DNA from 3 places in the Arthrobacter sp. yr096 genome. Region 1 is predicted to be linked to each of the others. Evidence: predicted binding sites of a transcription regulator. Region 1 holds the regulator's gene; each other region holds the start of a gene.
The links. The regulator HrcA, encoded in region 1, represses chaperone genes, less so after heat shock. The targets are predictions, from matches to a motif close to TTNGCACTCGNNNNNNNCGAGTGCNAA.
Positions count from the first base shown of each region.

Region 1 (4,298 bases):
GGACCATTCCCCGCTGGACTGGTACCTCTGGGAGTTGGCGTTTGGCAGGAGCGGACAGATCCTGCGGACCCCAATTGTCGAAAGCCAAGGAGTTCCTACCTTTGTGCTGGTTTGTGCCGGGCATCAGATCACCGTGGCTGCTGTTGCCGCCCCACCTGGCTGATCCGGGCGTTGGGCGGTTTCAATGCTAGCAACGGGGTGGCTCATACTAGACTTGTTAGCACTTGGGCATGTTGAGTGCTAAATGCGGTGATCCGTTTGCGGTCCCGCGGTGACCGGTCGGAGTGACCACGGAAGTCGTCAGGAGGTGGAGCAATGAGTGAGCCACGCAAATTGGAAGTGCTGCGGGCCATCGTTGAGGATTACGTGCATTCGAGGGAGCCTGTCGGATCGAAGGCACTCGTCGAGCGGCACCATCTTGGTGTTTCCAGCGCCACCATCAGGAACGACATGGCTGTCCTGGAAGAAGAAGGCCTCATTGCGGCGCCACACACCAGCGCCGGCCGCATTCCAACGGACAAGGGTTACCGGTTGTTCGTTGACCGTATCTCCCAGGTCAAGCCGCTGTCTGCGGCAGAACGCCGCGCGATCCATTCATTGCTTGAGGGGCCCGATGATGTCGATGACATCCTGGAGCGCACAGTAAGGCTTCTGTCGCAACTGACCAACCAAGTGGCCGTCGTTCAATACCCGCACTCCAACAGGGCCCTGGTCCGCCACGTTGAGTTCGTCCTGCTGGCACCCAAGCAAGTGCTTGTCGTCCTGATCGCGGACACCGGCAGTGTTGGCCAGAAAGTCATTGAGGCCGGTTCGGACACGAGCAATGAGGCCTTGATGCTTTTGAGGTCGCGGTTCCTCGGCAACATCGCAGGGACGCAGCTGGCACTCTTGCCGCAGGTACTTCCATCTGTGGTTGCCCTGTGTCCGCCGGAGCTTCGCAGTCTGGCCCAAACACTGGCTCACGGGCTGCAGTCGCTGAGCGACACCAGCCGGGAAGAGCGCATCCTGATGGCCGGCACAGCGAACCTCGCCCGATCCAATGTGGACTTCCCGTTGAGCATTGGTCCGGTCCTGGAGGCGCTTGAGGAACAAGTTGTCATGCTCCGGTTGTTGTCCGACATGGGGGATGACCCCCGTGGCGTCACAGTGAGCATTGGCCGTGAGAACCCCTACGACGGTTTGGCCGAGGCGTCTGTGGTTGCCACAGGCTACGGCTCAGGTGCCAAAGTGGGGATTCTCGGTCCTACAAGGATGGACTATCCCACCACCATGGCCGCGGTTCGCGCAGTGGCCCGTTACCTTTCACGCATTCTCGGCGGCTGAACGCCGGCCCGAGGAAACATTCGCAGTACAACAAGGAAGAGATACCGACTTTGAGCAGCCACTATGACGTTTTGGGAGTCTCTCCGGAAGCCACCGGGGAAGAGATCAAAAAGGCGTACCGCAAGTTGGCGAGGAAACTTCACCCGGACGTCAATCCCGGTGAGGACGTCGCAGAGCAGTTCAAGGCCGTGACCCATGCTTACGAGGTGTTGTCAGACCCCCAGAAGCGCCGCGTTTACGATGCCACGGGCAACGAGAACGGCACTGACAACGGCTTCGGCGGTGGATACTCCGGCCAGGGCTTCGCCTTCCAGGATATCTTCGACACCTTCTTTGGCGGTGGTGGAGGGCATGGCGGACCGGCGTCCCGTGTCCGTCGCGGCCAGGATGCACTCATCAGCGTCCGCATTGACCTCAAGGATGCCGTGTTCGGCGTCAACAAGAAACTTGAAGTGGACACGGCCGTTGTCTGCCCCACGTGCGACGGCAGTTGCTGCCGCCCGGGTACCCACCCGGAACGTTGCGATATTTGTGGCGGCAGCGGCCAGGTTCAGCGTGCGGTCCGCTCCATCCTGGGCCAGGTCATGACCACCGCGCCCTGTGGTTCCTGCGAAGGCTTCGGATCTGTTATCAAGGATCCCTGCAACGAGTGCAATGGACAGGGGCGTATTCGCAGCCGCCGGTCCCTGACCATCAAGGTCCCTGCCGGCGTTGCAACCGGTACACGGATCCAGCTGTCCGGACAGGGCGAGGCGGGGCCAGCGGGCGGCCCTGCAGGCGACCTTTACGTGGAGATCCGGGTCAACAACGATGCCATGTTTATGCGCGAAGGCGATGACCTTCACGCCACGCTGAGCGTGCCCATGACTGCCGCGGCCCTTGGCACGGAACTGAAGCTCGAGACCTTCGATGGCGCGCAGGACATTGATGTGAAGTCCGGCACCCAGTCAGGTGAAATCATCACCCTTCGCGGACTCGGCGTCACTCATCTTCGGGGTTACGGCCGCGGGGACCTCAAAGTGCACCTCCACGTTGAGACACCCACCAAGCTCGACCCCGCCCAGGAAGAATTGTTGCAGCAGCTCGCCAAGCTTCGCGGGGAGCAGTTCACCGAGGGAAAGCTTGTTGCCAGCGGCGGCATGTTCGCCAAGCTGCGGGACAAGCTCGGTAACCTGTAGCGGTGAGCAATCCCGTTTTCTTCGCACCAGTCGGCAGCCTCGGCCACGTGAACCCCGGTTCCACGTTTGTCCTGGAAGGGCCTGAGGCCCGGCACGCCGTCACGGTCAAGCGCCTGGCCGTGGGAGAGCCCGTTGACATCGCTGATGGTAAGGGGGCCAGGCTTACAGGGACAGTTGCCGAAACGGGGCCTGGCACATTGACGGTCACGGCCTCGGATGTTGTGTTCGAGGATCAGCCGGACGTGCGTTTGGTGCTTGTCCAAGCCCTGGCCAAGGGTGATCGCGATGAACTTGCCATTGAGACTGCTACGGAACTCGGAATAGATGCCGTGATTCCGTGGCAGTCGGAGCGCTCGATTGTGCGGTGGAAGGGAGATCGCGCGGCAAAGGCCCATGCCAAGTGGCAGTCTGTGGTCACCGCTGCGGCCAAGCAGGCCCGGCGGGCATGGATACCGGAAGTGCGGCAAATCCTGGATACCGGGGCGCTGGCCAAAGCCGTAGAGAACGCGGATCTGGCCATCATCCTTCATGAAGACGCCAAGAATCCCTTGCGTGCGGTCCTCGAGGAATTGGAGGCGTCCCGTGAAGCGCGTCGCGACGCACCTCGGGAAGTTCTCTTGATTGTGGGGCCGGAGGGCGGAATTTCGCCACGTGAGGTGACGCGTCTCAGCGACGCCGGGGCCGTGACGGCACTCCTGGGTCACCACGTCCTGCGGTCGTCGACGGCGGGTCCCGCCGCCGTCGTTCTCGCCAGCGACGTTTTGGGCCGCTGGTAGAACAAATCAGCCGACGCTGAACAGCCGGGTATCCGTAGTGGCTTCAATGGTCTTGCCGGCATCATCGGCCTGTGAGACCCGCAACTCGTACTTGCCGGGCTTCAGCGTTGCACTGAAGGTGAAGACGCCGTACTGTCCAGGCTCGCCGGTCGCCTTCACCTGCCCGGTCAGGAGGCTGGCTTTTTCGCCTTTGCCCGTGTCTTGGAGGATCTGCCAGTTCACGGGTTTGGAACCGTCCGTGCTGCGGCCGTTGAACTTGACCGCACCTGCCGGCAGTGACGTATCTTCCTGCGGGTCAATAATCCACAGGGGTGCCACGAGCGATGCATCGCGCGCCATAGGTTGGCCCAGCTGCACTTGGCCGAACGCCATATAGTCCTTGTGTCCGTCAACCAGGATGACCACCTGGATTTGCTGGCCTGAATTGATCAGGCCGGAGGACGAGGCCGCCGCCGTAGCGGTGTACACCAATTGCTGGATGGCCCGCTGCGCCATCCCTGCATCAAGGTTCGAATTGAAGGCATCACGGGAAATATCGACCGTGATCACGTTCTTCCCGGAGATTGAGGTGGCCAGGCTTGCAGGTTCCTGCCAGGGCGTGAAGAAATCGTGGTCCAGGGGCTTTTGGGCCATCATGATCCGCAGCGCAGTTGTCACGGGATTTCCGTCGCCGGAGATGTCCCTGAACTCACGGTAGAGGTAGACCTCTTCCTTGCTCCGCCCGATCCAATACACGGGAATCTTGGTGGAGGCCTGGGTCGTTTCCAGGGGAGCATTGCTTGCAGGTGCGTCCTGGACGGTCAGAGACGGCGGCCCTGACGTAGCTGGAGCGCCCTCGCCATTGGCGATGCATCCGGTGAGGAAGAGGACAGCAAACATCGCAGGCACGGCCATTGCGGATTTTTTCCGTTGGCGCGCGCCTTTAGCGTTGTTGGCTGAATCCTTGATGGAGTTTCCTGTCCTGAAGTTCATGTTCAAACAGCCGTCGGCGGTGGCTGGCTGCGGGGCAGTGGTGGTCCCC
Region 1 covers NZ_FNYI01000003.1:585,743-590,040, reverse strand. Annotated here, with positions in the region: gene BMY91_RS10585 (DUF3097 domain-containing protein) at 1-88, opposite strand, end outside; gene hrcA (heat-inducible transcriptional repressor HrcA) at 316-1,323, shown strand; gene dnaJ (molecular chaperone DnaJ) at 1,374-2,501, shown strand; gene BMY91_RS10570 (16S rRNA (uracil(1498)-N(3))-methyltransferase) at 2,504-3,277, shown strand; gene BMY91_RS10565 (GerMN domain-containing protein) at 3,284-4,171, opposite strand.

Region 2 (4,298 bases), on a different contig from region 1:
ACCGAGACCCACTGGGCCTCGCAACCTGACGGTACGGAGTCGTGGGGGATACCCGGCCCCATCTTGACGCCTATGGCACGTCCGGTGGCGGCCAGTTTTTCCACGAAGGACAGTGGGGGAGAGAACGCTTCGGGGTCCCAGATCCGCTTGGTCCCGGATGAGGACGTGGTTCGCCGGGCGGGATCCAGCCACACGCCGTCGATCCCGTCCAGTTCCACCGCCATGGCATCCGAGTGCACCACCGTGGCGTGCGGGAACGGCATGAGGTTGATGGTTGCGCAAGCGGCGGTGGTCTCGTCCATCTCCACCGCGGTGACTGCGATGTCCATGGACGCCATGGCCATCGAATCGGCGCCCAGACCGCAGCCGAGGTCCGCCACGTGCGCAATTCCGGCCTTGGCAAAACGTTCGGCATGCCTGGCGGCAACGTTCAACCGGGTGGCCTGTTCAAGGCCGGCCTGTGTGAACAGCATCTGACGTGCGAACTCGCCAAACTTGGCTTCTGCACGGGTACGCAGGCGGGACTGCGTCAGGACGGCGGCTACCAGGTCAGGGGAGTGCCCCGCCTTCCGCAGGGTGGCATTGACGTTGAACGAATCGGCTTCCCGGTAGGGCCCCAATGAGGCAAGAAGTTCCCATCCTTCAGTAGTCAGCAAGGGCGCGATCTGTTCCTGCGGTGCATGAGGCATGCCATCAAGCCTAACGGCGCGGCTTATGACAACGTGACTGCTGAATCAGCCAGATAGGGTTGTTTTCATGGAAGACAACGCAGCCCCGCATCCCTCCGCCATCACAAAGTTTGCGCGCCCTGCCCTGATAGCGGGCGCCGTAATCACGGTGGTCTGCATCGGCCTGCTGATCATTATCTTCGCGCTGGATTCCTTTAACGCGGCCACATACTCAGTGGCCGGGAAGAGCGTCAACGACGCCACGGACGAGGCACGGGACATCCGCGAGCTGTACAGCGGCGCCCGGACCGGCGGAATTATCACCTTGGTGATCGCCGGCGTCGTAACTGTTGCTTCAGCCGTGCTGCTGTACTTGAACCGGGGCAATGCCCCGCTGGACGAGGACGATGACGGCGAAGACTATGATCTGGACGACCTCACCGGTCGGTGACGGACGTTCACCGATGACGAAATGCTGGCACTCACCTTGACCGAGTGCTAACGCCTTACATAGAGTCTTATTAGCACTCTCCCCTGGAGGGTGCTAATCACGCCAGGCGTACTTCCGGCACCGCGACGACGGTTGCACGCTCCGGCACCCTAGTTCTTAGTCCATGAATCAGCTCATGAAAAGGAGAGTCCGAGTGTCGGTCTCGATTAAGCCTCTTGAGGATCGTATTGTTGTTCGCCCGCTCGAAGCAGAGCAGACCACGGCTTCCGGCCTGGTAATTCCGGACTCCGCGCAGGAGAAGCCGCAGGAAGGCGAAGTTGTTGCAATCGGCCCCGGCCGCTTCGATGACAACGGCAACCGCGTACCGGTTGACGTAGCTGTTGGCGACGTCGTCATCTACTCCAAGTACGGTGGAACCGAAGTCAAGACCGGCGGCAACGAGTACCTCGTTCTGTCCGCCCGCGACGTCCTTGCGATCGTCGTAAAGTAACTTCCTGGAGCCCCGCACCGCCGCCGCGTTGGATTCATTCCGACCCGACAGCGGTGCGGGTTTTCTGTCTTGAAAGGACACAACCATGGCAAAGCAGCTTGCTTTTAACGATGCTGCCCGCCGGTCTCTTGAGGCCGGTATCGACAAGCTCGCCAACACTGTCAAGGTGACGCTTGGCCCGCGCGGCCGCAACGTCGTGCTGGACAAGAAGTGGGGCGCTCCCACGATCACCAACGACGGCGTAACCATCGCCCGTGAAGTTGAGCTTGACGACCCCTACGAGAACCTTGGCGCACAGCTGGCCAAGGAAGTAGCCACCAAGACCAACGACGTCGCAGGCGACGGCACCACCACAGCCACCGTGCTTGCACAGGCCCTGGTCAAGGAAGGCCTCCGCAACGTTGCTGCCGGCGCCGCTCCGGGTGAGATCAAGCGCGGCATCGAGGTTTCCGTTGAAGCCATCGCAGCCCGCCTCCTGGAAAATGCCCGCGAAGTAGAAGGCACCCAGGTTGCCAGCGTTGCAGCCATCTCCGCTCAGAGCGACGAGGTTGGCGAACTGCTGGCCGAGGCCTTCGGCAAGGTGGGCAAGGATGGCGTCATCACCATCGAAGAGTCCTCCACCACGCAGACCGAGCTGGTTCTGACCGAGGGCATGCAGTTCGACAAGGGCTACCTCTCCCCGTACTTCGTCACCGACGCAGAGCGCCAGGAAGCCGTCCTCGAAGACGCCCTGATCCTCATCAACCAGGGCAAGATCTCCTCGCTGCAGGACTTCCTGCCGCTGCTGGAGAAGGCACTTCAGGCCAACAAGCCGCTCTTCATCATTGCTGAAGACATCGAAGGCGAAGCCCTGTCCACGCTGATCGTCAACCGCATCCGCGGCACGCTCAACGTTGTTGCCGTCAAGGCACCGGGCTTCGGCGACCGCCGCAAGGCCATGCTCCAGGACATCGCCACGCTCACGGGCGCACAGGTTGTCTCCCCGGACCTCGGCCTGACCCTGGACACCGTTGGCCTCGAGGTACTCGGTACGGCACGCCGCATCACGGTCACCAAGGACAACACCACCATTGTTGACGGTGCAGGTTCCGCCCAGGACGTCGCCGACCGCGTTTCCCAGCTGCGTGCTGAGCTCACCCGGACGGACTCCGACTGGGACAAGGAAAAGCTGCAGGAACGCCTTGCCAAGCTGGCAGGCGGCATCGGCGTGATCAAGGTTGGCGCAGCCACCGAGGTTGAGCTGAAGGAAAAGAAGCACCGCATCGAGGACGCAGTGTCCTCCACGCGTGCCGCCCTCGAAGAAGGCATCGTTTCCGGTGGCGGCTCCGCACTCATCCACGCCCTCAAGGCACTGGACGAGTCACCGGCCGTCAAGGCACTGGAAGGTGACGCAGCAGCAGCTGTTGGCATCGTCCGCCGCGCCCTGATCCAGCCGCTGCGTTGGATCGCCCAGAACGCCGGATTCGACGGCTTCGTGGTTGTTGCCAAGGTTTCCGAGCTGGAAGCCAACCACGGCTTCAACGCCAAGTCCGGTGAGTACGAGGACCTGATCGCCGCAGGCGTGATCGACCCCGTCAAGGTCACCCGCTCCGCTCTCCGCAACGCCGCTTCCATCGCAGCCCTGGTTCTCACCACCGAGACCCTGGTTGCCGAGAAGCCCGCTGAGGAAGAAGACGCACACGCAGGCCACCAGCACTAATAGACCTGCCCCAAAGAACCCCGGTCACGTCCGTGACCGGGGTTTTTTGTCGTCTCCCGCCAAGCGCGGGAGGGCTATTGTGGGCGTACGACGGCGGCGGTAACCTGACGCTAAGACGGCGGCTTTGGGCGCAAACCAGGCCGCTTCCACCCACAGGGTGAGCCATGACAGCTCCGGATACGGCATTGGACCTCGGGCGCTCGGCATACTCCGAGCGCCGCTGGCGCGATGCCTTGGAATGTCTTGTCCGCGCTGACGCTGAAGGCGGACTACCTCCCCAGGACATTGAGCTGGTGGCCTCGGTGGCCATGCTGCTGGGCCTGAACGCTGAGAGCGTGGAGTATCTCAACCGGGCGCACGACGAGTACCTGACCTTGGGGGACACGAACAGTGCAGCGCGGTGCGCCGCGTGGTTGGTCATGTTTCTTATGGACATGGGTGAGTACTCACTCGGACAAGGATGGTTGGCCCGCGCCAAGCATTTGCTTGAAGGAAGCGTGGGCCCCAGCGCCGCAGAAGGCTACCTGCTCATTCCTGCCGGGCTGGGTTTGTTGAGGGCCGGCGACCCTCAGGCCGGGCATGGCCTTTTCAGCAGGGCCCTGGAAATCGGGTCCCTCTTCCACGACCGCGACCTTCAGGCCATGGGACAGCTCGGCATGGGTACTTCTCAGGTTTCCCTTGGGCACGCGGATGATGGTCTGGAACTCCTGGATGAGGTCATGGTGTCGGTCACGGCCGGGGAGGTCTCTCCTATCCCTGCGGGAATCATCTACTGCGCAGTTCTGGGCAGTTGCCGCCTGGCCCAGGATGTCCGCAGGGCCCATGAATGGACAGCAGCACTGGAACGCTGGTGCGGGGATCGTCCGGACATGGTCATGTTCAGCGGTCAGTGCCAGGCCAACCGTGCGGAGTTGCTCATCCTTCACGGTGCCTGGAACGAAGCCCTGTCTGTGGCACGGGCGGCAGAGGGGCGGATCAGGAAAGGTGATC
Region 2 covers NZ_FNYI01000001.1:565,405-569,702, forward strand. Annotated here, with positions in the region: gene BMY91_RS02695 (THUMP-like domain-containing protein) at 1-689, opposite strand, end outside; gene BMY91_RS02700 (hypothetical protein) at 757-1,119, shown strand; gene groES (co-chaperone GroES) at 1,313-1,609, shown strand; gene groL (chaperonin GroEL) at 1,695-3,308, shown strand; gene BMY91_RS02715 (response regulator transcription factor) at 3,473-4,298, shown strand, end outside.
Region 2: groES (co-chaperone GroES) is a predicted target of HrcA. The motif match lies at 1,144-1,170, and genes of this name have one in related genera.

Region 3 (4,298 bases), on a different contig from region 1:
CTTGCCCCACAGAATGGCGACCAACGGGCTCTGCCGGCCCGCAGCGTCGGTGCGGTGGGCGACGGCGGTGACGGCCGCCGTCGTGATCGCCTCCCAGCCTTTGCCCCGATGTGAACCGGCGCTCCCGGCTGAGACGCTGAGGACCCGGTTGAGCAGCAGCACCCCTTGATCCGTCCAGGCACTGAGATCGCCGTGCACCCTGGGTGGCAAGCCGAGGTCGTCGTGAAGCTCCCGGTAAATATTTGCAAGGCTTCGCGGGATGGGTCGCGTCTGCCGCGACACGGCAAAGGAAAGCCCGACGGCGTGTCCCGGCGTTGGGTACGGGTCCTGGCCCAGAATCAGTACTTTGACGTCGGCCAGGGGTTGTTTGAAGGCGCGCAGCATGTTGTGGGCGGCCGGAAGCACCTGGGTCCCGCTGCCAGCCTGAGCCGAAACAAACGCCAATGCCTCACGAAGGTGGGCCTCCACGGGGCGCAGGGCAGCTGCCCAGTCCGGAGCCATGAGTTCGTCCAGCGGGCGCTCCACAAGGGCGGCAAAGTCCCCTTGGTTGGCATCCGCGGGTTCAAGATCAAAAAGTGCATCCTCGCCAGTCACCACGTCATTGTCTCCCGCACGGAGTCGGCACGCCGAATGACAGCGTTGTTATTCGCCCGTAACATGGGGGTAGGACATTTTCCCCCACCAAGCGTCGAAGGAGTGTGCCGTGGCAGAACCAGCACCGGAACCGATGGCGCCGCAGGCAACCGGTTTTGCGCTCGAAGACCTTGCGGCCGGGACGCGCAGCGACTCGCCGCTCAGCGAACGGGACCAGCAAATGCTGGCGTTGGAACGGCAATGGTGGAAGTACGCCGGCGCCAAGGAACAGGCCATCCGTGAGCTGTTCGATCTCTCCGCCACACACTATTACCAGATACTGAACGCGCTGATCGACACCGAGGACGCGTTGGCTCACGATCCCATGCTCGTCAAGAGATTGCGTAGACTACGTACGTCCCGCCAGCGTGCGCGGACGGCACGTCGCTTGGGGTCCGACGCGTAAATCGCCAGGCTGATCTGTCAGCAGCAACCAGCAAGGACAACGCTTCACCATGACCAAATATGCCAGGGACGAATTCGACCAGGTCCCGCAGAACACTTCCCGGCAGGGCGTCCACCGCGACGCCCAGGACACCGCGCGCCCCACTTTGTGGCCGGTCCTGACTGTTGGTGCCGTTGCCTTGGTGCTTGGCCTGGCGGCGTACTTGATCCTCCCGAACCTTGGGCTGGTGGCGCCCAACGCGTCCTCAAGCGTCTCGACGCCGGCGCCCCAGCAAACTGACGCCTCGCCATCTGCGGCCCCGAGCGAGTCCAGCAGTGCACCGTCCGGCGAACCCAGCCCGGGCACCTCGCCGTCGGACGTTCCATCTGCGACGACGTCCGCGGCTCCGGTGGACAAGACCACGCCTGTGGCCGTCTACAACGGCGCAGGGACGGCTGGCTTGGCTGGCCGGGTGGCCGGTCTTGTCCAAGGGGATGGCTGGACCCTGAGTACTGTGGGCAACTGGGGTGGCCTGCCGCAGCAGACCTCCGTGATCTTCTACAACGCCCCGGAACAGAAGATCAACGCTGAGGCCTTGGGTGCGCTGCTGGGTATTCAGTCGATCGTTGAATCCCCTGAGGTTCAGCAGCCCCTGGTGGTTGTGGCAGGACCTGGTTTCCAGTAGCCCGCCCGGCCCGGAACGTGCCCGGAATGCTCCAACTCGGTTAAGCCTCAATAACAAAAGTCACCCCCGCGCCTTCCATGGGAGCGCGGAGATAGTGACAGTGGTTACAGTGGATTGATTCCGGTACGGAGATCCCGGCAACCGGTCTTGGCTACTGCGAAAGTGTGGGCATCATGGCATTGGGAACCGTCAAATGGTTCAACGCCGAAAAAGGCTACGGCTTCATCACTGTGGATGAATCCGGCGACGACGTCTTTGTACACTGGTCCGCCATTCAGATGGACGGATTCCGGGCCCTTGAGGAGGGCCAGCGGGTTGAGTTCGAACTGGGGGAGGGCCAGAAGGGTCCGCAGGCTGAAGGTGTCCGCGTCGCCTGACTCGAAAAGCGACACCATATCCCTGTTCCCGTCAGCCCTCGGCTGAAACCCCTTTGTTTATAGAGCAAAGTGGCATCCCTGCTTGCACTCTCCCCGGTCGAGTGCTAATTATTGATTTAGCACTCCTGCTGTTCGACTGCTAAGTCCAGCCCGGTTAACGCCGGTGATGGACTTCTGCCGAACCGCTGGAGGATCAAGAAACACCTTGGTGGGGTGAGGTTCGGAGCGCGGGGCATACATAGGCCGCAAGCGAAGAACCGTCCGTCGCGGGCACCCTATCTGACAGGTACCTTCTTAACGACTGTCCCGAAAGGACTACCGCCGTTATGGCCAAGATCATTGCATTTGATGAAGAGGCACGCCGCGGCCTCGAGCGGGGCCTGAACATCCTCGCCGACGCCGTCAAGGTCACCCTCGGCCCGCGTGGACGCAACGTCGTCCTCGAAAAGAAGTGGGGCGCCCCCACGATCACCAACGATGGCGTGTCCATCGCCAAGGAGATCGAGCTGGACGATCCTTACGAGAAGATCGGTGCAGAACTGGTCAAGGAAGTTGCCAAGAAGACGGATGACGTCGCTGGCGACGGTACGACCACTGCAACCGTCCTCGCCCAGGCACTGGTGAAGGAAGGCCTCCGCAACGTTGCCGCCGGCGCCGACCCGCTGTCCCTCAAGCGCGGCATCGAGAAGGCTGTTGAAGCAGTCATCAGCGAACTGCTGGCCTCCGCCAAGGAAATCGAAACCAAGGAAGAGATCGCAGCCACGGCTTCCATCTCCGCCGGTGACCCGGAAATCGGCAGCCTGATCGCCGAAGCCCTGGACAAGGTGGGCAAGGAAGGCGTCATCACGGTCGAGGAATCCAACACCTTCGGCCTGGAGCTCGAACTCACCGAGGGCATGCGCTTCGACAAGGGCTACATCTCCGCTTACTTCGTCACTGATGCAGAGCGTCAGGAAACGGTTCTTGAAGACCCGTACATCCTGATCGTGAACTCCAAGATCTCCAACGTGAAGGAACTCGTCACGGTTCTGGAGAAGGTCATGCAGTCCAACAAGCCGCTGCTGATCATCGCCGAAGACATCGAGGGCGAGGCCCTGGCCACCCTGATCGTCAACAAGATCCGTGGCACGTTCAAGTCCGTTGCCGTCAAGGCTCCGGGCTTCGGTGACCGCCGCAAGGCACAGCTCGCCGACATCGCCATCCTCACCGGTGGCCAGGTCATCTCCGAAGAAGTTGGCCTCAAGCTCGAGAACGCTGGCCTGGAACTCCTCGGCACCGCCCGCAAGGTTGTTGTCACCAAGGACGAGACCACCATCGTTGAAGGTGCCGGCGACGCCGAGCAGATCGCAGGCCGCGTGGCCCAGATCCGCGCCGAGATCGAGAACTCCGATTCCGACTACGACCGCGAGAAGCTGCAGGAGCGCCTGGCCAAGCTGGCCGGCGGCGTTGCAGTCATCAAGGCCGGTGCCGCAACCGAAGTTGAGCTCAAGGAACGCAAGCACCGCATTGAGGACGCTGTCCGCAACGCAAAGGCTGCCGTTGAAGAAGGCATCGTCGCCGGTGGTGGCGTTGCCCTCATCCAGGCCGGTGCCAAGGCATTCGCAAACCTGACCCTGCAGGGTGACGAAGCAACCGGCGCCAACATCGTCAAGGTTGCCATCGATGCTCCGCTGAAGCAGATCGCCTTCAACGCTGGCCTTGAGCCGGGCGTTGTTGTGGACAAGGTTCGCGGCCTGCCTTCGGGCCACGGCCTGAACGCTGCCACGGGCGTCTACGAAGACCTTCTGGCTGCCGGCGTCAACGACCCCGTAAAGGTCACCCGCTCGGCTCTCCAGAACGCTGCTTCCATCGCTGGTCTCTTCCTGACCACCGAGGCTGTAGTTGCCGACAAGCCCGAGAAGAACGCTCCGGCTGCCGGCGGCGACGACATGGGCGGCATGGGCGGCTTCTAAGCCTCCCTGCTGTAGCGATACAGCGCCAAGCATCACGCTTTAGAGCAAACGACGGCGGTCCTCACCTTGTGGTGGGGGCCGTCGTCGTTTGCGTCGGCGCCCATTTGGGGACAGATCATGCTCCTGCGGGCACTCGCAGGGACAAATGCTGCCGCCTGGTTGGGTACTACCACGGATTCAGTGTCGGTGGGGTCTGGCAGGATTAACGGTATGACGATTATTGCTGCCGCCGATGGCTCCGCCCTCGGTAATCCTGGACCGGCCGG
Region 3 covers NZ_FNYI01000002.1:605,689-609,986, reverse strand. Annotated here, with positions in the region: gene BMY91_RS07535 (uracil-DNA glycosylase) at 1-597, opposite strand, end outside; gene BMY91_RS07530 (DUF3263 domain-containing protein) at 704-1,039, shown strand; gene BMY91_RS07525 (LytR C-terminal domain-containing protein) at 1,089-1,703, shown strand; gene BMY91_RS07520 (cold-shock protein) at 1,877-2,080, shown strand; gene groL (chaperonin GroEL) at 2,407-4,032, shown strand; gene BMY91_RS07510 (ribonuclease HI family protein) at 4,243-4,298, shown strand, end outside.
Region 3: groL (chaperonin GroEL) is a predicted target of HrcA. The motif match lies at 2,197-2,223, and genes of this name have one in related genera.